3 regions of the Halomonas sp. MMSF_3323 genome follow, and region 2 is predicted to be linked to each of the others. Evidence: predicted binding sites of a transcription regulator. Region 2 holds the regulator's gene; each other region holds the start of a gene.
What was found. The regulator sigma-54, encoded in region 2, starts transcription at its own class of promoters, with help from an activator protein. The targets are predictions, from matches to a motif close to TGGCACNNNNNTTGCTNT.
Positions count from the first base shown of each region.

Region 1: a site for sigma-54 is predicted at 1,616-1,633, ahead of glnA (glutamate--ammonia ligase). Genes of this name have one in related genera too.
Region 3: a site for sigma-54 is predicted at 5,407-5,424, ahead of hmpA (NO-inducible flavohemoprotein). Genes of this name have one in related genera too.

Region 1 covers NZ_JASHIT010000028.1:23,606-30,715, reverse strand. Annotated here, with positions in the region: gene glnA (glutamate--ammonia ligase) at 28-1,434, opposite strand; gene RBB39_RS14660 (glycosyltransferase family 2 protein) at 1,949-2,479, shown strand; gene typA (translational GTPase TypA) at 2,646-4,472, shown strand; gene RBB39_RS14650 (hypothetical protein) at 4,797-5,102, shown strand; gene RBB39_RS14645 (sodium-dependent transporter) at 5,273-6,718, shown strand; gene RBB39_RS14640 (ABC transporter ATP-binding protein) at 6,832-7,110, shown strand, end outside.
Region 2 covers NZ_JASHIT010000022.1:60,710-67,819, reverse strand. Annotated here, with positions in the region: gene lptB (LPS export ABC transporter ATP-binding protein) at 1-634, shown strand, start outside; gene RBB39_RS12610 (RNA polymerase factor sigma-54) at 904-2,316, shown strand; gene hpf (ribosome hibernation-promoting factor, HPF/YfiA family) at 2,476-2,784, shown strand; gene ptsN (PTS IIA-like nitrogen regulatory protein PtsN) at 2,790-3,275, shown strand; gene rapZ (RNase adapter RapZ) at 3,329-4,210, shown strand; gene RBB39_RS12590 (HPr family phosphocarrier protein) at 4,213-4,482, shown strand; gene RBB39_RS12585 (hypothetical protein) at 4,534-5,058, shown strand; gene bioA (adenosylmethionine--8-amino-7-oxononanoate transaminase) at 5,238-6,512, shown strand; gene RBB39_RS12575 (4Fe-4S binding protein) at 6,834-7,110, opposite strand, start outside.
Region 3 covers NZ_JASHIT010000029.1:16,788-23,897, forward strand. Annotated here, with positions in the region: gene RBB39_RS14930 (aminotransferase class III-fold pyridoxal phosphate-dependent enzyme) at 1-76, opposite strand, end outside; gene RBB39_RS14935 (tripartite tricarboxylate transporter substrate binding protein) at 747-1,718, shown strand; gene RBB39_RS14940 (tripartite tricarboxylate transporter TctB family protein) at 1,765-2,304, shown strand; gene RBB39_RS14945 (tripartite tricarboxylate transporter permease) at 2,308-3,822, shown strand; gene hmpA (NO-inducible flavohemoprotein) at 4,027-5,211, opposite strand; gene norR (nitric oxide reductase transcriptional regulator NorR) at 5,702-7,110, shown strand, end outside.

The DNA of each region.
Region 1 (7,110 bases), on a different contig from region 2:
GACGGAACGCACGAGGCGCTATGCCGATCAGCAGCTGTAGTACATGTCGAACTCGATCGGGTGGGTCGCCATGCGCAGACGCTCGACGTCCTCGTTCTTGAGCTCGATGTAAGCGTCGATCATGTCGTCGGTGAAGACGCCACCTTCGGTCAGGAAGCTGCGGTCCTCGTCGAGGGCTGCCAGCGCCTGGTCGAGGCTCTCGGCCACGGTCGGGATGGCCTTGCCTTCTTCCGGCGGCAGGTCATAGAGGTTCTTGTCCATGGCGTCGCCGGGGTGGATCTTGTTCTTGATGCCGTCGATACCGGCCATCAGCATCGCCGCGAAGCACAGGTAGGGGTTGGCGGTCGGGTCGGGGAAACGCGCCTCGACACGCTTGCCCTTCGGGCTTGCGGTGTACGGGATACGGATGGAAGCAGAACGGTTACGGGCGCTGTAGGCCAGCATGACCGGCGCTTCGAAGCCCGGCACCAGGCGCTTGTAGGAGTTGGTAGAAGCGTTGGTGAAGGCGTTCAGGGCGCGGGCGTGCTTGATGATACCGCCGATGTAGAACAGTGCCATTTCGGACAGACCGGCGTACTCGTCACCGGCAAACTGGTTCTGGCCGTCCTTCCAGAAAGACTGGTGGACGTGCATACCGCTGCCGTTGTCGCCGACCAGCGGCTTGGGCATGAAGGTGGCGGTCTTGCCGTAGGCGTGAGCCACATTGTGGATCACGTACTTCATTTCCTGAACTTCGTCGGCCTTCTTGACCAGGGTGTTGAAGGCAACACCGATCTCGTTCTGGCCGGCGTTGGACACCTCGTGGTGGTGCACCTCGACCTTCTGACCGATGGCCTCGAGGGTGTTGCACATGGCACCGCGCATGTCATGGAAGCTGTCCACCGGCGGAACCGGGAAGTAGCCGCCCTTGACCCGCGGACGGTGACCGAGGTTGCCACCTTCGACGGCGCGGTCGGTGGACCAGGCACCCTCTTCGGAGCTGATCTTGTACATGGCGCCTTCGATATCGGCCTTCCAGTGCACCTCGTCGAAGATGAAGAACTCGGGCTCGGGGCCGAAGAAGGCGGTATCGCCCAGGCCAGAGGACTGCAGGTAGGCCTCGGCGCGCTTGGCGATGGAGCGCGGATCACGCTCGTAGCCCTGCATGGTGGCCGGCTCGATGATGTCGCAACGCAGGATCAGGGTCGCGTCTTCGGTGAAGGGGTCGAGGAAGCCGGTGCCGTCCTCCGGACGCAGGATCATGTCGGACTCGTTGATGCCCTTCCAGCCGTTGATGGAGGAACCATCGAACATCTGGCCATTCTCGAAGAACTCTTCGTCGACCTCGGCGGCCGGAATGGTGACGTGCTGCTCTTTACCGCGGGTATCGGTGAAGCGCAGGTCAACCCACTTCACATCATGTTCGTTGATCAGGGCGAGGGTCTTGTCTGACATGTGGTCCTCCAGAGTGGAACTTGTCTCGTGACTCGAGCGTTGCGCAACGGCGCCAATCCCATGTCACCGGTTTGAAACGGGGGATGATCCAGGGAACAAAAGGGGTACCGGGATCCTTTGTAGCACGCTCCCGGGACACTGCCCATGGCAACGTGCGCGACACGATGACACTGCCAACCACAATGCAGATTGCGTGCCAGCATTGCACCAGCATCGACCAAAAAAATCCCAACCCGTTGTTTCGCATCTTTTTTATCCAAACAGACCCTTTGCGCCAGCTTAGGGCACAAAGGCCCATAGTCTTCAGGAGTCGCCGACCAATGCACCACAAAAGTGCAATAAAGACTGTGACGCACCACTTTGGACCTTTGTGACAGGATATATAAACTCTGCCGGGCCGATCGCGAGGTGTCAGCGGGCGCTGGAACCTTTCGCAACGCAAAGATACACTTTATTACGTTCGACTCCGACCGCCTCCCCTGCCGGCCGGCGTCACCCTCCTCGGAGTGTCGTCGTGAAAATCAGCTTGATCATTGATGCCCGACTTACCGGCAAGGAACTGCCTCGCCGGCTCGCGGAAGCTCGCCAGCAGGTCGCCCTCTTCCAGGGAAGAGGCGAGATCCTCGTCATCGACGATGGCGATATGGCGCCACCACTACTGGGCGAACCGGGCGAACACGCCGTCGTCGGCTATCGCCAGGTGCGCAGCAGGCCCGCGCCCATGGGGCGGCGCCTCAATCTGGCCGCCTCCCACAGCAACGGACGCATGCTCGGCTTCTGCCTCGGCCCTCTGGACACCCACTGGGTCGAGCGAATGATGGCAGCCGCCTGCGATGATTCGCGCCCGGTGGTGCGTCCTGCTCGCCCCTGCCCGCTATCGCTGCTCAGCCTGCTGCGACGTACACCGACCCGGGCCCTGGGCGTCGAACGTACCTGGTTCGATCGATTGGGAGGCTTCGACCCGTCGCTGGACCTGAGCGCGGTGGAGGACCTCGCCACTCGCCTCAAGGCCTGTCGCGCCAAGATGGTCGTGCAGCGCGCCTGAGCGTCAGATCGTCCTTTCTGTCGATTTCGCCTACTTTTTTCGCCTCGCAGGTGCTTGATAGTTCAGCATCTTGAGGATCGATGCCGAGATTGGCGCCAACAAGGCTGGTCGTTGTCATCGCCCAGGCCCTATAATGCTGCCCCACTTTTTCCAGCAGGATCCCGTCGTGATCGAGAATCTTCGCAACATCGCCATCATCGCTCACGTCGACCACGGCAAAACCACCCTGGTCGACAAGCTGTTGAGTCAGTCTGGCACTCTGGACCGCAAGGCCGAGGGTCAGGAGCGCATCATGGACTCCAATGACCAGGAGAAGGAACGCGGTATCACCATCCTGGCGAAGAACACGGCGATCCGCTGGAATTCCCCCGAGGGACAGGACTACCACATCAACATCGTCGACACCCCTGGACACGCCGACTTCGGCGGCGAGGTCGAGCGCGTGATGTCGATGGTGGACTCGGTACTGCTGCTGGTCGACGCCGTCGACGGCCCCATGCCGCAGACCCGCTTCGTCACCCAGAAGGCCTTCGATCAGGGCCTCAAGCCGATCGTGGTGGTCAACAAGATCGATCGCCCCGGCGCACGCCCGGACTGGGTCATCGACCAGATCTTCGATCTGTTCGACAACCTCGGCGCCAGCGACGAGCAGCTCGACTTTCCGATCATCTACTGCTCCGCCCTCAACGGCATCGCCGGTCCCGAGCCTGACCAGCTGTCCGACGACATGACGCCGATGTTCCAGTCCATCGTCGACATCGTCGAGCCGCCCAAGGTGGAACTCGACGGCCCGCTGCAGATGCAGATCTCGGCACTCGACTACTCCAGCTACGTCGGCGTCATTGGCCTTGGCCGCATCACCCGCGGCGCCATCTCGCCCAACCAGCAGGTGGTGGTCATCAACAAGGAAGGCCAGACCCGCAAGGGCAAGGTCGGCCAGGTCATGACCCACCTGGGTCTCGAGCGGGTACAGACCGAGCAGGCCACCGCCGGGGACATCGTCTGCATCACCGGCATCGACGACCTGGCGATCTCCGACACCATCTGTGATCCGGCCGCCGTCGAGGCACTGCCGGCACTGACCGTCGACGAGCCCACCGTGTCCATGACCTTCCAGGTCAACGACTCTCCGTTTGCCGGCAAGGACGGCAAGTTCGTCACCAGCCGCAACATTCGCGATCGTCTCGACCAGGAGCTGATCCACAACGTGGCGCTGCGTGTCGAGCAGGGCGAGTCCCCGGAGAAGTTCATCGTCTCCGGCCGCGGCGAGCTGCACCTGTCGGTGCTGATCGAGAGCATGCGTCGTGAAGGCTTCGAGCTGGCCGTGGGTCGTCCCGAGGTCATCATCCGCGAGATCGACGGTGAGAAGCAGGAGCCCTACGAAGAAGTCATCATCGACTGCGAAGAGCAGCACCAGGGCGCCATCATGGAAGAGCTCGGCTACCGCAAGGGCGAGCTCAAGAACATGAACCCGGACGGCAAGGGCCGGGTCCGCCTGGACTTCATCATCCCGGCGCGCGGCCTGATCGGCTTCCGTGGTCAGTTCCTGACCCTGACCTCCGGTACCGGCATCCTGACCAGCCGCTTCGACCACTACGGCCCGCTCAAGCCCGACGCTTCCATCGAGCGTCGCAACGGCGTGCTGGTGTCGATGGTTCCGGGCAAGGCCCTGGCCTACGCCCTGTACGCCCTGCAGGAGCGCGGCAAGCTGATCATCGACCACGGCACCGAGGTCTACGAAGGCATGCTGGTCGGCATCAACAACCGCGCCAACGACATGGTGGTCAACCCCACCAAGGGCAAGAAGCTCGACAACATGCGCGCCTCCGGCAACGACGAGAACATCGTGCTGACCCCGCCGGTACGCTTCACCCTGGAACAGGCCATCGAGTTCCTCGATGACGACGAGCTGGTCGAGATCACCCCGAACCATATCCGTCTGCGCAAGAAGTTCCTGACCGAGAACGAGCGCAAGCGCGCCACCAAGAAGTAAGCGCTGCGTTTTCTCGCTTCATCGATGCCCGCCTCCTGGCGGGCATCGTTGTTTGCGGCCGTCGGGCATCGTCGTTTTGCGGAATAGACAATATCGATGCCCGGCTCTTCATGGCGGGCGTCGTCGTTTGTGGCCGTCGGGCATCGCCGTCTGCTTGGCGAGGCCCAGGCGCGGCCATGGCGCGACTTCAGTGGAACTTTCCGGGCCGAGCGCTGCCACAATTGATGCAGACTGATAACCGTTAGGGGTGAAGACGGCGACCGCCCTAGTTGCGGTCTATGCTAATGGGGCACCGTCATCCTTCGCGAACAAGGAGATACGCGAATGCACAAGCACGTCGAATGGGATGATCCCGGCGCTGACAGCGTTCAGCGCTACTTCGCCGACAAGCCCGACGAATACCCCACCGCCCACGTCGGCAGTATCATCGCCGGCCGCTACCATGGCTATTCGGTCAGGGTCAGGGTGGAAGCCAGGGTCGACGACGACACCGCCAGCATCGGCGACGTGGTCGCCCTGATCTCCGTGCGCACAGGCGAGCGCACCAAGAATATCGGCGACCTGTCGATCGGCGATACCGTGCGTCTTGGCGACGATCACCGCGCCCTGGCTCCCCATACCAGCAGCTGACGACGAGTTCCAGAACCCGCCAGTGACGGAAACCCGTCCCGCCAACGCCTGCTAAACGCATCGCCCCTAGTCAGGCGCCATGGTTGTATCGCAAAGTTGACATGTCAGACCGGGCCTCGGCCCGGTCAGCCATTACCGCGTCGCGACGCCGACATGTCGACGGAAGCCCCATGAGCAGCGATAACATCTGGACCCACAAAGGCACCTTCCTGCTGGCCGCCGTCGGCTCGGCGGTGGGCCTGGGTAACCTCTGGCGCTTTCCCTACCTGGCCGGCGAGCACGGTGGTGGCGCCTTTCTGCTGGTCTACGTGCTGTGCGTCTTTGCCGTCGGCATCCCGATTTTGATCGCCGAGATCATGCTTGGGCGCAACAGCCGGCGCTGCCCGATCATGGGCATGCGCTTTCTCACCCGTTGTCATCGCACCTCCCGCGCCTGGGAGACCATCGGCTGGCTCGGTGGCCTGTCCGCGCTGCTGATCCTGAGCTTCTACTCGGTGATCAGCGGCTGGGCGCTGCACTATCTTGGCGAGATGCTGACCGGGTCACTGCGCGACGCCGACGCCGCCATGCTGGCCGACAACTTTGCCAACCTGATCGCCTCGCCGCTGAAGCTGACGCTCTACCACACGCTGTTTCTCGCCATCTGCGCCTACATCGTCGCCCGGGGTGTTCATCGTGGACTGGAGAGTGCCCTGCGCATCCTGATGCCGACCCTGCTGGTCATTCTGCTGGTGGTGCTGTTCTACGCCGCGACCAGCGGCGACATGGCGGCGGCCAGTCGCTTCATGCTGTCCTTCTCGCTGTCCGAGTTGAGCCTGGAAGGCTGGCTCGAGGCGATGGGGCAGTCGTTCTTCACGCTGAGTCTGGGGATGGGCGCGATCATGGCCTATGGCGCCTACATGCCCAGCGAGACCTCGCTGACCCTGACCGCCTTCGCCATCGCCCTGATCGACACCCTGGTGGCGGTAATCGCGGGGCTGGCGATCTTCGCCCTGGTGTTCGGTGCGGGACTTGCCGCCGATGAAGGGCCGGGGCTGATGTTCGTGTCACTGCCGCTGGCATTCTCGGTGATGCCTTCAGGCTCGCTGGTCGGCGCCATCTTCTTCGTACTGGTACTGGGGGCCGCGATCAGCTCGGCAATCTCGCTGATCGAGCCGGTCGCGGCCTATCTGGTCGAGCGCTTCGACCTCAGTCGCGTACTGGCGGTGGCCCTGGTGTCGGTGCTGGCCTGGGGGCTGGGGCTCGCCACGGTGGCGAGTTTCAACGTCTGGGCCGAGGCCAGCCCCGTGCATGACGTGTTCGGTCGCAGCGCCTTCGCCGTGCTGGAACTGGTGACCCACATCACGCTGCCCCTGTGCGGCCTGCTGGTGGCGCTGTTCGCCGGCTGGTCGCTGACCCAGTCCGAATCGATGAAGGAAATGCACACCCGCTCCAGCTGGCTCAGGCTGTGGCGGTTTCTGGTGCGCTTCATCGCGCCGACCGGGGTCGCCTTCGTCTTTCTGCGTGCCCTGCCCTATGTCCAGGGCTACTGGCTGCCGACCATCGGCGCCTGCGTACTGGTAGGCGCCTTCGCCGCCTACCGGCTGATGGCCGAGCAGCACGCCGCCAGCGGCTGAGGGACGTCGGGAAGCCCGACAATCAAGACCGCAACGACACCAACAACACCAACGCAACAACGCAACAACGCAACAACGCAACAACGACAATAGACAACACGGCGGGACCCAAGATGTCAGCCATCATCGATGTACGACACGTCAACAAGGCCTTCGGCGGCCTTCACGTCATCAACGACTGTTCGATTCAGGTCGAGGAAGGCTCCGTCACCGGTCTGATCGGCCCCAACGGTGCGGGCAAGTCGACCCTGTTCAACATCATCGCAGGCGCCCTGCCGCTGGATTCCGGGCAGATCCTGCTGGACGGCGAGGACATCACCAATCGTCCGGCCAACGAGCTGTTTCACAAGGGCCTGTTGCGCACCTTCCAGATCGCCCACGAGTTCTCCCAG
Region 2 (7,110 bases):
CGTCGGTCTGCTGGGCCCCAACGGGGCCGGCAAGACCACCTCCTTCTACATGATCGTCGGCCTGGTCAGAGCCGACGCCGGCAGCATCAGCATCGATGATCGGGACCTGAGCCGCGCGGCCATGCACCAGCGCGCGCTGGCCGGTATCGGCTACCTGCCTCAGGAGGCTTCGATCTTTCGCAAGCTGTCGGTGGCCGACAACATCATGGCGATCCTCGAGACCCGCAAGGACCTCGACCGCGAGGGCCGAGAAGCACGTCTCGAGCAACTCCTCGAGGACTTCCACGTCAGCCATATTCGCGACAACCCCGGCATGAGCCTGTCCGGCGGGGAGCGGCGCCGGGTCGAGATCGCCCGCGCCCTGGCCACCGAGCCGGCCTTTATCCTGCTCGATGAACCCTTCGCCGGGGTCGACCCGATCTCGGTGGGCGAGATCAAGTCCATCATTCGTCAACTCAAGGCCCGCGATATCGGCGTCCTGATCACCGATCACAACGTGCGCGAGACCCTCGATATCTGCGATCGTGCCTACATCGTCGGCGACGGCCAGATCATCGCCGAGGGCAGCGCCGAGTCCATCCTTGCCAACCAGCGCGTCAAGGAGGTCTACCTGGGCGAAAACTTCCGCCTTTAGACCGCAGGGCCGCCCGACAGCCGCAGTCGCCTCAAGCGGCCGCAACACTTGCCAGCATCAGCATCCAAGCGCCGGCCCCGAAAGGGTCGGCCTCACCTTGCACACAGGGCCTCCCTCGAAAGAAGCACCTCCCCCCTACCAAGTTGTTCCACATCGACCTTTTCACTCCCTCCCACAGGTCAAAAAACACCAACTTGGCAAGATGCTTGCATGTCTGATGACTCGTCGTTAGGGTAAAGCCTTTCGACAACACTGGTGGATCCCGACCCATGGCCCTCAAGGCGTCACTGCAGCTGCGCATCGGTACCCAGCTGACCATGACCCCGCAACTGCAACAGGCGATCGGCCTGCTGCAGCTTTCGACCCTGGACCTGCGCCAGGAGGTCCAGCAGGCGCTGGAGGCCAACCCCATGCTCGAACTCGAGGACGAGTTCGGCGAACAGCAGACCAGGGAAGCCGCGGAAGATGACTGGGCGGATCAGATTCCCTCGGAACTCAGTTTGGACAGCGACTGGTCCGACACCTACCAGGACCTGGGCACCACCCCCGCCGGCAGTGGCGAGGCGCCGGATTTCGAGCGCCAGGCAAGCTCCCAGTCACTGCACAGCCACCTGAGCTGGCAACTGGCGATGCTCGACGTCAGCGACCAGGAGCGCCTGATCGCCGAGAGCCTGCTCGACGCGGTCAACGCCGACGGCTATCTCGAGCAGACACTGGATGACATCGCCCAGGGGCTCGAGCAAGACGGTCGTCGCCCCCCTCCCCTCGCCGAGGTGGAGGCGGTGCTGGTTCGGCTGCAACAGTTCGAACCGACCGGAGTGTTCGCCCGCGACCTGCGCGAGTGTTTGATGCTGCAACTGGATAGCCTGCCTCGCGATACCGTCCTGCTGCCCCAGGCCGGACGACTGGTAAGACAGTTTCTCGAGGCACTGGCCAGCGGCGACCGACGTCTGCTGAAGCGCCGGCTAGGACTCGATGACGACCAACTCGACAGCGTCATCGAGCTGATCCGAAGCCTCGACCCACGTCCCGGCAGCCAGTTCGGTGACAGCGATAACGACTACGTCATACCCGACCTGGTGGTACGCCACACCGAAGAGGGCTGGCGCGTTGAACTCAACCCGGATGCAATGCCTCGACTGCGCATCCAGCCCGACTACGCTGCGCTGATTCGGCGCGCGGACAAGAGCCAGGACAACCAGTTCCTCAAGGACCACCTGCAGGAGGCGCGCTGGCTGATCAAGAGTCTGTCCAGCCGCAACGACACCTTGCTGAAGGTCGGCCGGGAAATCATGGTGCGTCAGATCGACTTCCTCGAGCAGGGAGAAGCGGCCATGAAACCGTTGGTGCTGGCCGATATCGCAGACAAGGTGGAGATGCACGAGTCCACCATCTCCCGCGTGACCACCCAGAAGTTCGTGCACACGCCTCGCGGCGTGTTCGAGTTGAAGTATTTTTTCTCGAGCCAGGTCGGCCAGGATGGCGACGCCCATTCCAGTACCGCCATCCGCGCCATGATCAAATCGTTGATTCAAAAGGAACCTGCCCGCAAACCTCTGTCGGACAGCAAACTGGTGGAATTGCTGGCGGAAGACGGCGTCAATGTCGCCAGACGCACCGTGGCAAAGTACCGGGAAGCCATGAATATTCCGTCTTCCAGCGAGCGCAAGCGACTGCGCTGAGGCCTTGCGCTGCGGCGTCGCTAGCCTAGTTATCGGGAAAGCGCAAGCACTTGAAATTTCGCATGACATCTGCGTCTTTCTGCGTAGCGTCGAGGGGGTTTGCAGGATCGGAAAAAGGGTTACAATCAAGCCACCACCCGAAAGAGCAAGGAGCCTGTCATGCAAGTCAACATCACCGGCCACCACGTCGAATTGACCGATCCCCTGCGTGACTACGTACAAGAGAAGCTCACCCGTGTGGAGCGCCACTACGACAACATCACCAACGTCCAGGTGACCCTCTCGGTGGAAAAGGAACGCCAGCTGGCCGCCTGCACCCTTCACGCCGCCGGTGCCGACCTGCATGCCGAAGCGCAGGACGGCGACATGTATGCCGCTATCGACGCCCTTGCCGACAAGCTGGACCGCCAGTTGGTCAAGCACAAGGAAAAATCCCAAGCCCGCGCCCAAGGCGCCGGAATTCGCTGACTCTCATGACATTGGAAGCCATTCTCCCTCCCGAGCGCACATTGTTCGATGTCCCGGGAGGCAGCAAGAAGAGGGTGCTGGAGTTTTTCAGCACCTTCATTGCGCAGAACACCCCGAGCCTGGACAGCCAGGAGGTCTTCAGTCGGCTGATCGGACGTGAGCGCCTGGGCAGTACCGGCATCGGCAATGGCGTCGCCATTCCGCATGCCCGCAACCCCCACTGCAAGGCGCCCATCTCCGGCTTCCTCAAACTCGCGGAACCTGTCGACTTCGATGCCATCGATGGTGAGCCCGTCGATCTGGTGTTCGTGCTGCTGGTACCGGAAGAGGCCGACGACGCCCATCTCGCCCTGCTCGGCCAGGTCGCCGGCGTCATGAACGACGCCGACACACGTCACCGTCTGCGCCACGCCAGCTCCCAGCGCGAGCTTCACGAGCGCCTGCAGGAAGCCATCCGCCAACAGGCGCCGGGGGACGACACTCCCTCCTGATCGCGGCCTTGCCTAGGCCATCAGCAATGGACGCCTGCCCAAGGAGACAGGACATGCAGCTCGTGATCATCAGTGGTCGCTCCGGCTCGGGAAAGTCCGTGGCCCTTCAGGCCCTGGAGGACCTGGGGTTCTACGCCATCGACAACCTTCCCGCGACCTTGCTGGGCGCCCTGGTGGACGAGCTGGAAAACGGTCATTCCCGCCGTATCGCCGTCAGCGTCGACGCCCGCAACCTGCCTGAGGCGCTGGAACGCTTCCCCGCCCAGCTGGCGTCCCTCAAGCAGAGTCCGATCGACTGCCAGGTGGTCTACCTGACCAGTGATGCGCGAATTCTGCTCGAGCGCTATTCCCACACGCGGCGCCGTCACCCCCTGACCCGTGATAGCGACATGACCCTGGCGGAAGCCATCGAGTCCGAGCAGAAGGCCCTTTCGGGTATTCGAGACCTGGCCGATCTGGTCATCGACAGCTCTCGCCTGTCGGTGCACGAACTGCGTTCGCGCATCGCCGAACAGGTCGCCGACCACCGCAGCGGCCAGTTGAGCCTGACCGTGGAGTCCTTCGGCTTCAAGCGTGGCGTGCCGCCGGATGCAGACATCGTGTTCGATGCCCGCTGTCTGCCCAACCCCTACTGGGAACCATCACTGCGTGATGCCAATGGCTGCGATCCCAGCGTCATCGACTTCCTCGAACGCTATCAGGACGTCGCCGACATGAAGCGCGATATCCTCGGCTGGGTGCGCACCTGGCTACCGCGCTATCAGCAAAGCCAGCGCAGCTACCTCACCGTGGCGGTGGGCTGCACCGGAGGACAGCATCGTTCGGTCTACCTGGCCGAGGGAATCGCCTCGGCCCTGGCCGACCAGCATCCCCGCGTCCGTCTACGCCACCGCGAACTCGGCCAGCAACGCCGACTGGACAGCGGAGGACTCTAGGCGTGGCCCGACGCACCCTGACCCTGACCAATCGTCGCGGCCTGCATGCACGCGCCGCGACTCGCCTGGTTACCTGCTGCCAACCCTTTGACGCCACCGTCACCGTCCACCATGGCAGCCGCTCGGGTGACGCCGCCAACATCATGTCGCTGCTGATGCTGGCCGCCCCCTGCGGAACGGAACTGACCCTGGAGGCCGAAGGCAAGGACGCGGACGCGGTGCTGGACGCTCTGGAGGCACTGTTCGACGCACGCTTCGACGAAGACGCCTGACGTCTTCCCTCTCCTTGTTTTGACCGCCACCCCCTGCCTGCCAAGGACGCCATGCAACTGATCCAGACCGGCAAGTACACCGAGGTCCACTACGATCCGGACCAGGACGCCTTCATCAAGACCTTCACGCCCAAGACCAGCGATCGCTGGCGCTACCGCCTGGGCATCCGGCGCTACCCCGGCCACAATTTTCGCTATGTCGCCGGCCGACTGGAGCGACTGGGTATCGCCACACCGAAAATCCTGTCGGCAGAGCGCTATCGCCTGGTCACCGCCAACGTGCACGGCATCGCGCTTAAAAAGCTGGTCCTCGACTCTCCGGAACTGCAGAACCGCTACCTGGACATTCTCGAAGCCTTGTACCGTGACCGTATCCACTGTCGTGGCCTGCACACCGAGAACTTCCTGGTCGTCGACGGAGAGGTAATCGCCATCGATCTGGATGCCTACAAGGCGCCGCGGATCTTCACCTATCCGCGCCGAGAGTTCATCGACTGCCTGAGTCGCTCGCTGAAAAACGACGAGGCGTTCCTGTTCGAGCGCTTTCTCGAACGTGTCGACGCCCAGCATCCCTGAGCCCGGCATCCCTAAGCCCAGCAACCCTGAGAAAGCACCGCTCCTCCTTGCGCCCTCGCCTGCCCCGCTCTACCCCGATTTTCCGGGTACGAGCGCTGGTGTTGGCGACGGCAGCAGCAGCGGTGGTAAACTTTTAACTCGTCACTCAGTTTACCACCAAGCGTCCTTCAGGAGCCGACATGACCTCTCCGGTGTGGCATCCCTACGCCCATCTCAAGACCCAGGCCCCTGCCCCCCGGGTAGTCGGCGGCCAGGGCACCCGCTTTACCCTGGACAGCGGCGAATCATTGCTCGACGCGACCTGCTCCTGGTGGTGCATGATCCACGGCTACGGACATCCACGGCTGGTCAAGGCGATTCAGGAGCAGGCTACCACGCTGTGTCACGTGATGCTTGGAGGACTGACCCACGATCCCGCCGACCAGCTCGCCCGGGAACTGGTTCGCGTCACGCCAGAGGGCCTCAACCACGTGTTCTTCTCCGACAGCGGCTCGGTGGGCATGGAGGTGGCGATGAAGATGGCGGTGCAGTACCACCATCTGCGCGGCCGCCCCAACAAGCACCGCATGCTGTCGCTGATGAAGGCCTACCACGGTGATACCGCCGGCTGCATGGCGGTGTGTGACCCCGAAGAGGGCATGCATTCGCTGTTTTCCGGCTTTCTTCCGAAGCACCATTTCGCCCCGGCGCCGACGGCACCCTATACGGCCACGCCAGAGCAGGTCGCCGCCGACCTCGACGCCTTGCGAGCGGTGCTGGAAGCCCACCACCACGAGATCGCCGCGCTGTTGATGGAGCCCCTGCTGCAGGCCGCCGGTGGCCTCAATATGACCTCTCCGGACTATCTGAAGGGTGCTCGCGCCTTGTGTGACGAGTTCGACGTGCTGTTGGTGTTCGACGAAGTGGCCACCGGCTTTGGCCGCACCGGGCGCATGTTCGCCGCCGACCATGCCGGTGTCAGTCCGGACATCATGGTGCTGTCCAAGGGGCTGACCGGCGGCTACCTTGGCCACGCGGCGACCCTGGCCAACGACCGTGTCCATGACACCTTTATCGGCGACAGTGAGCTTCACGCCTTTATGCACGGCCCGACCTTCATGGGCAATCCGCTGGCCTGTCGCGTGGCACTGGAAAGCCTCAGGGTCTTCGAGGAGGACGACTATCTGGGCCGTATCGCTCGGCTCAACGCCATCCTTGTGCAGGAACTCGCCGGCGACAGTGACCTGCGCGCCCACCCTGCGGTGGCCGACATCCGTGTGCTCGGCGCCACCGGCGTGATCGAGGTGCACGACAGTAAAGCGCTGAAAGGCGCCGCCGCCATCGCCCGTGAACAGGGCGTGTGGCTGAGGTCCTTCGGCAGATGGCTTTACACCATGCCTGCCTATATCACCTCGGATGACGAGATGCGCCAGATCATCAAGGCCATGAAGGCTCCTTTCACAGCAAACGCATAACTTTCACAGCAAACGCATAATTAGTGGGCAGGGTCGGCGCTGACTAGCTCTCTACCAGCCCGCCGGCCTATATCACCTCGGATGAGGAAATTCACCAGATCATCAAGGCCATGAAGGCGCCTTTCACAGCAAACGCATAACTTTCACAGCAAACGCATAATTAGTGGGCAGGGTCGGCGCTGACTAGCTCTCTACCAGCCCGCCGGCCTATATCACCTCGGATGACGAAATGCGCCAGATCATCACCGCAATGAAAGCGCCGTTTCTTTCTGCATAGTCAGGGTCGGCGCTGGCTGGCTCTCTACCAGGCGCTACCACGTTCTACCAGCCCCAGAACAGCAGCCACCAGGCGCCGATCACCGGCGCCTGGGCGGCGAGCATGGGCAGCATGGCCAGAAGTCGACGCGGGCCACTGGCGTAGCGTCCGAGGATGCCCCATCCAAGCCCCGCGCTTGCCAGTACGCCAAGCCCCAGCAACAGCGCCCTGGCGTCATTGGCCCAGTGGATCAGCAGGCCATCGCCTCGCAGCAGGGTCAGGGTGGTCATCGACAGGCCCAGGAAGACGCCGACCGCGGCCAGGGGTATCAGGGCGTAGGAC
Region 3 (7,110 bases), on a different contig from region 2:
CGATGAAGTAGCGGCCCTCGGCGCCCTGGATCATCCGCGGATGCTGGTGGAAGTCCTGGTGGGCGGTGAACGGCATCCAGTAGTGATGGTTGAGCCCGGCCCCCGCAGGTCGCTCGGCGTGGGCGTCGGGATGGGTATCGAGGGTGTCGAAGGTCAGCATGGCGATTCTCCAGTCAGGGCCGCAGGGCGGACATGGACTCAGCATGGACCGGAAGTCAGGTTAATAAAATCATGCTCTGCTTTCGTTCAGGTTGGGTTTTGCTAACGCGATTGCTGGCTCGGCACCATGGTCTCCATGACAGGGACCAGGTGCATTGTCAGTCGAGGCCCTCCAGCCTTGGCTGGGGCGACGGTGCCTGCGGGTCCTGGCGGTGCGGAGCTGCTGTCCTGGCGCGTCTAGACAAGGTCATGCTCCAGCGTGGCGGTAAAGTCTTTATCGCACTCGAGGACCGCGCCTTCTTGTGGTGCCCAGTTGATGAAGCGCCTTCTTATGGCGCCCGATGCCGCGCCGACAGACGGATATCCCTCACTAAAGTCGCATTTCGCAGTCGTCATGCTCTGGCTATCTTGGGTACACGAATACTTTGTATGATGTAATACCTTAAGTGCAAAAGCCGAAGTAGTCGTCACAAGAGCAGCAACCACAAGAGCAGCAGTCCCCACAGGAACGGCCACACCGCGTTGCGTCGGCCGTCCCCGCAAGCCAACAACAAACACTGCCCTGACGGTGGCAAGGAGTGGATGAGATGCGCAAGTCGATGAGCATGACCCTGGGTGGCCTGGCGCTGGTCGCCAGTGCCTCGGTCGCGGCGGACTATCCGGAGCGCGACGTTCGCATGATCGTGCCCTGGGGCGCCGGCGGCGGTACCGACGGTATCGTGCGCAAGATCTCCAACCTGGCCGAGGAGCCGCTGGGGGGCACCGTCTACGTCGAGAACATCGAAGGCGGCATGAGCGCCAACGGCCTGGTGCAGGCGCTGGGCGCGCGCCCCGATGGCTACACCCTGATCGCGCTGACCTACGACAGCGTCGTCACCATCCCGTGGCAGGGAATGCTGGCCGGCTATGATATCGACAAGCTGGATCTGATCGCGCGGATCACCAGTGAGCCGGACGCCGTCGTGGTGCCGGAGGATTCGCGCTTCGATAGCCTCGAGGCATTGATCGAAGCCGCCAGGGCCGCGCCCGGGGAGATCCGCGCCGGTATTCAGAACATGGGCTCGCGGACCCACCTGACGCTGCTGCAACTGCAGGACCAGGCCGAGGTGGAGTTCAAGATCGTCTCCTATCCCGGTGGTGCGGCGCCCCAGAAGGAGGCCCTGCTCAACGGCGAGGTGGACCTGGCGCTGACCAGCCTCGGTGACTTCGAATCGCTGATCTCGGCGGGTGACGCCCGTGGCCTGGTGGAGTTCACCGACGTCCAGAGCGAGAGCTTCCCCGACGTGCCCCCGGCAACCGAGCTGGGCTACGACATCCAGATGGGCAGTTTCGTGATCCTGGCGGCGCCTGCCAATACGCCGGACGACGCCGTGACGGCCCTCGAGGCGGCCTATCAGCAGGCCTACGACAGCGAGGAATTCCAGACCTGGCTGGTCGACGTCGGTGTCACCCCCAACTGGCTGGGCACCGATGAGGTCGAGGACTGGGCCGAACAGACCCAGGGTGAGCTGTTCGCACGCATGGACGAGCTGAAGGAAGCCGGCCTGATCGGCCAGTAAGCCCGCGCCGCCACCGCGGTGGCGGCTCTTTTCCGGAGGACTCCCGATGAAATCGCTCTCCCGCCTGGGGACCTGGCTGACGGGGCCGACAGGTGTCGTCGTCTGCCTGTTGGCCCTGACCCTGATCTATCTGCTCGAGGCGTTCAAGATCGCCCCGCCCATCAAGAACGGGGCCCTGACCGCCTCCTTCTTCCCGGTGGCGCTCGCCGTGGTCATGCTGCTGGCGCTGGGTGGCGTGATCCTCGCCGATCGACGCGAGGCGGCCAGTGGCGAGGCTGGTGGCGAGGCCGGCGCCGGGGAAAGCGACGAGGGAGGCGACGACCATGGAGATGCAAAGGTGGCGGCGTGGCGAGGGCCGGTGGCGGTCACCCTGCTCACCGCCGTCTATATCGCCCTGTTTGCCCACCTTGGCTACTTCATCGCCACCTTCCTCTACGCCTTCAGCATGACGCTGGCTTTCGCCACCGGGCGGCCCTCGCCGCAGGCGCTTGGGTTCAAGGCGCTGGTGGCCGGCGTGATCACCCTGCTGGGATACGGGCTCTTCGAGCTGGTGTTCCAGGTTCGCCTGCCGACGCCCTGGATCTGACCCATGGACTATCTGATCGAACTCTCCAAGGGCCTTGCCGTGCTGATGCAGCCCGACATCCTGCCCTACCTGATCGGCGGCTACCTGATCGGCACCTTCTTTGGCGCCGTGCCGGGGCTCACCTCGATGCTGGCCATCGCCCTGCTGCTGCCGTTGACCTACAGCCTCGACATCACCGCGGCGCTGGTCGCCTGCGCCGCCATCTTCATGGCCGGCATGTGCAGTGGCAGCATCACCGCCACCACCATCAATATTCCCGGTGCCCCGGCCTCGATGATGACCGCCATAGAGGGCTACCCCATGCAGCAGCGGGGCGAGGGCGCCAAGGCGCTGGGCCATGCCGCCCTGGCGTCGATGATCGGCGGCGCCCTGGGTGCCATCATGCTGATGGTGATGGCGCCGCTGGCCACCGAGGCGGCGCTGCTGATTCGCACACCGGGCAAGTTCTCGCTGATCGCCTTCGCCCTGATCGTGATCGTCATCTCCCAACGTGGGGCCATCTCCAAGGGCCTGGTCGCCACCACCCTGGGGGTGATGGTGGCCACCGTCGGTATCGACGTGATGCAGCCGGTCACCCGCTTCACCTTCGGCACCGGCGTGCTGATGCAGGGCATCGACATCATGCCGCTGGTCATCGGCGCCTTCGCCGTCAGTGAGCTGCTGGTGCAGTCGCAGAACCGCGCCTCGCGCACCGTCGAGGTCGACGCCATCAAGGCCAGCGTCATTCGCCGCCGGGACTTTATTCCACCCTGGCACGAGGTGCGTGAAATCGGCGTCTATCGCTACGTCAAGACCGCCATCATCGGCTACAGCGTCGGCGTGCTGCCGGGCGCCGGAGGCTCCATGGCGGCCTTTGTCGCCTACGCCGAGTCCATGCGCAGCTCACGCCACCCGGAGAAGTACGGCAAGGGTTCGGTGGAAGGCATCGCGGCGGCGGAGGGCGCCAACAACGCCATGTGCAGCGGCGCCTTCGTGCCGATGCTGTCGTTCGGTATTCCCGGTGATCCCACCACCGCCATCGTGCTGGGCGTGCTGGTGATCAACGGTCTGCAGCCCGGGCCGCAGTTCCTCGACAGTCAGCTTGCGCTGGTGGCACCGATGTTCATGGCGCTGCTGGTGGCGGCCCTGGTGATGGTGCCGCTGACGCTCTACGTGCTGGGGCCCTGGTTCGTGCGGATCGTCTCGATCCGCCGCGATGTGCTCTACGCCAGCATCGCGGTGATCGCGCTGGTCGGCTGTTACGTGGCTACCTACTCGATCTTCCAGATGGGACTGGCGCTGGTGTTCGGGGTGCTCGCCTTCCTGCTGCGGCGCCAGGGCTATCCGGTGGCCTGCCTGCTGCTCGGCTTCGTGCTCGGCCCGAGCCTGGAGGAATACTGCCGACGCTCGCTGTCGCTGTCCGACGGCAACCCGCTGATCTTCCTCACCAGTCCCGACAGCCTGTTCTTCCTGGCGCTGACCGGGGTGTTCTACTACTTCATGGTGGTGAGAAAGCCCGAGGCGCGACAGCACGCCTGAGCCTCTGGTTGGTGAAAGACCGCCGCAAGACACGACAAGGCCGCGCCCTCGGGCGCGGCCTTGTCGTGGTGGGCTGAGTGGAACGCGACGGTCAGACGTGCTTGTCAGGCGACGCTACTGGTGTTGCTGAGCGGACGCGAGGGACCGAAGTTTTCATGACGGCGGCGCAGCGCAGACACGTCGAACAAGATAGCCAGCTGCGGCTCAGGCGACGCTACTGCTGTTGCTGAGCGGACGCGAGGGACCGAAGTGCTCGTAGTGACGGCGCTGCTCGGGGATACCCAGTTCTGCCAGATGGCTGTCGATGGCGCTCATGAAGGGCGGCGGGCCGACGAAGTAGCACTGAGCGTCGCCGCCGGGCAGCAGGCGGGCCAGCAGCTCACGCTCGAGGCGGCCCTTGATGTCGCCGCCGTCGCCTTCCTCGTAGGCGCAGACCCGGGTCAGCAGTTGCGGATAGTCTCGGGCAAGGGCCTCGACCTCGCCACGGAAGGCGTGGTGGTCGATGTTCCGGGCAGCGTGGACGTAGCAGACCCGGCGTCCCTGGGCCAGGGCCTGGCGCGCCAGCGGCAGCATCGGTGTCTGGCCGACACCGCCGCTGATCAGCATCACCGGCGCGTCGCCATCGTCCAGGGTCAGCTCACCGGCGGGGGGCAGCAGTTCCAGGGTGTCGCCGACGCGCATCTGCTGGTGCAGGAAGTTGCTGACCAGACCGCCCGGCTCCTGTTTCACCGAGATACGATAGCTACGGCCGTTGGGGCTGCCGGACAGGCTGTAGTGGCGATGCACGATTGCCTCGTCCACCGCCAGACGCAGGCCGATGTACTGGCCGGGCTCGGCGTCGGCCACCGGCTGGCCGTCGACCGGCTCCAGGGTGAAGGAGCGAATCACCTCGCACTCGCGCTGGATCTGGGCGACACGGAACTCGCGCAGTCCACGCCAGCCGCCGGGGCGATCGGCGAAGGCCTGGTAGCGCTCGGCTTCGGCAGCGATCAACAGCGCGGCCAGGTCGTTGTACAGGGCCGCCCAGGCGTCGGCGATCTCCGGCGTCACCACCTCGCCCAGCACCTCGCCGATGGCGGCCATCAGGCATTCGCCGACGATGGGGTACTGCTCGGGCTGGATGCCCAGCGAGACGTGCTTGCTGATCACCGTCTGCATCGAGTCGATGACCTCCTGGGGCTGGCGGCGCAGGCCGACATAGGCCAGCACCCCTCGCGCCAGCGCCTTCGGCTGGCCACCGTCGGCCTGGTGGGCCTGGTTGAACACCGCCTTGACCTCCGGGTAGCGCTCGAACATCAGCGGATAGAAACGGGCGGTGATGGCGTCGAGGTGTTCGGCGACCAGAGGGGCGGTGGCATCGATGATGGCGTCTTGGGCAGCGGTGGTCATGGCGTCTCCTGTCAGGGATATGGCGCAGCGCGCTCCCACTGTGGCAAAAAACCTTCACCGCGTCGGAGGCCTGGCTCGTTTGGGCCTACTTTTTCTCTACAGCTTGTGAACAGAGCATCGGTTGATATGCCTCGACACCTGCGGTGCTTCCACGGGGTCGGGGCGTATCGCTCGTCGCCTTTCTGTACCCTGTATGGAGCAAGCGATATGCCGCTTCGCTTGAGGTGCGCCAACTTGCCACAGTGTGGGTGATCCAGAGCGGGTAATGAGCGGGCAGTGTGGATCCACAGGGCGCTTGTCGAGAGCGCTGGTCACGCTACCCGGCTCCTTTTTTTCTGGCCCGGTTCCCGGCCACGTTTCCGACCCGATTCTGTCCCGGTATTCGCCCTGGGCAGTGGTAACTCTTGCGAATGAAATCGAGATTGCATGTCGATCTGACACTGCAAGTGCTATCGTTTTGACACTGTTGATAGTCAAAAGGACATTCGAGGTGGTCAGCTTTCTACGACGCCTGCGTGCCCTGCTGCAGCGCCTGGGCGATGAGCAGGGCCCCGAGCTCGCCGAGGCCTGGCAGGGCTTGCTCGAATCACTGGTGGCCCCCACCGCGGCGGATGCCAGCGCGTTGCTGGTGGCGCAGGGCTCCGGTCTCAGGCCGGTGGCCACCATCGGCCTGCCCGAGGGCGTGGCCGGCAGGACCTTCGCCTTGAGCGAGCATCCTCGCCTCGCCGCCATCGCCGAGGCGCCGGGGGTCTGCCGCTTTGCCGCGGACTCGCCCCTTCCTGATCCCTACGACGGGCTGCTGGATGACGGTCTTAGCCCTGTCCATGACTGCCTGGGGGTGGCGTTGCGCGACGGTGATGAGCTGATCGGCATGGTCACACTGGACGCCCTGACCCCGGGGGCGCTGGCCGAGCTGGATGACCAGGGCCTGCTGGCGGCGGCCGAGTTGCTGGGCACCTGCCTGCGGCTGTCCCGGCGCCTGGACGGCGCCCGCCTGCAGCTCGCCCTGCAGCGCGATGACCACGGCCAGTTGCCACGTCGGCTGACTGGCTGGCGCAGTGGCGCCATGCGCAAGCTGATGGCCTCGGTGGAGCTGGTCGCCGCCACCGACATGAGCGTGCTGGTGCTGGGCGAGACCGGCGTCGGCAAGGAACGCATCGCCCATGCCCTCCATCACGGCTCGCGACGTGCCGATGGGCCACTGGTGGTGGTGAACTGCGCCGCGCTGCCGGCCTCGTTGATCGAGAGCGCCCTGTTCGGCCATCGGCGTGGGGCGTTCTCCGGGGCAACCAGCGACCATCGCGGGCACTTCCAGATGGCCGACGGCGGCACCCTGGTGCTGGACGAGGTGGGGGAGCTGCCGCTGGAGCTGCAGCCGAAGCTGTTGCGGGTGCTGCAGGAAGGCGAGGTCCAGCCGCTGGGCAGCGATCGGCTCCAGCATGTCGACGTTCGGGTGGTCGCGGTGACCAACCGGGATCTTGCCCTGGAGGTCGCCCAGGGACGCTTTCGCGAGGATCTCTATCACCGGCTCAGCGCCTTTCCGCTGGAGGTACCCCCGCTGCGCCAGCGTCCCGAGGACCTGGCGCTGCTGGTCGGACACTTCCTGGAGCAGAACCGGGTGCGTCTCGGCGTCGGCAACCTGCGCCTGAGCGAGGCCGCGCGGGTGTCGCTGGCGGCCTGGCACTGGCCCGGCAATGTACGTGAGCTGGAGTCGCTGCTGGCACGTGCCTCGCTGTTGGCATTGGCCTCGGTGGACGTGCTCGGGACGCCCGATGCTCGCCGCCGTAGCGTACGCATCGAGGTCGAGCACCTGGGGCTGGCGCCGGCGACAGCCCGGGTCACTGGCGCGCCCGCAGCGCAAGGCGACACGTCTCGAAGCGCCGTGTCGCCGGCCGATCG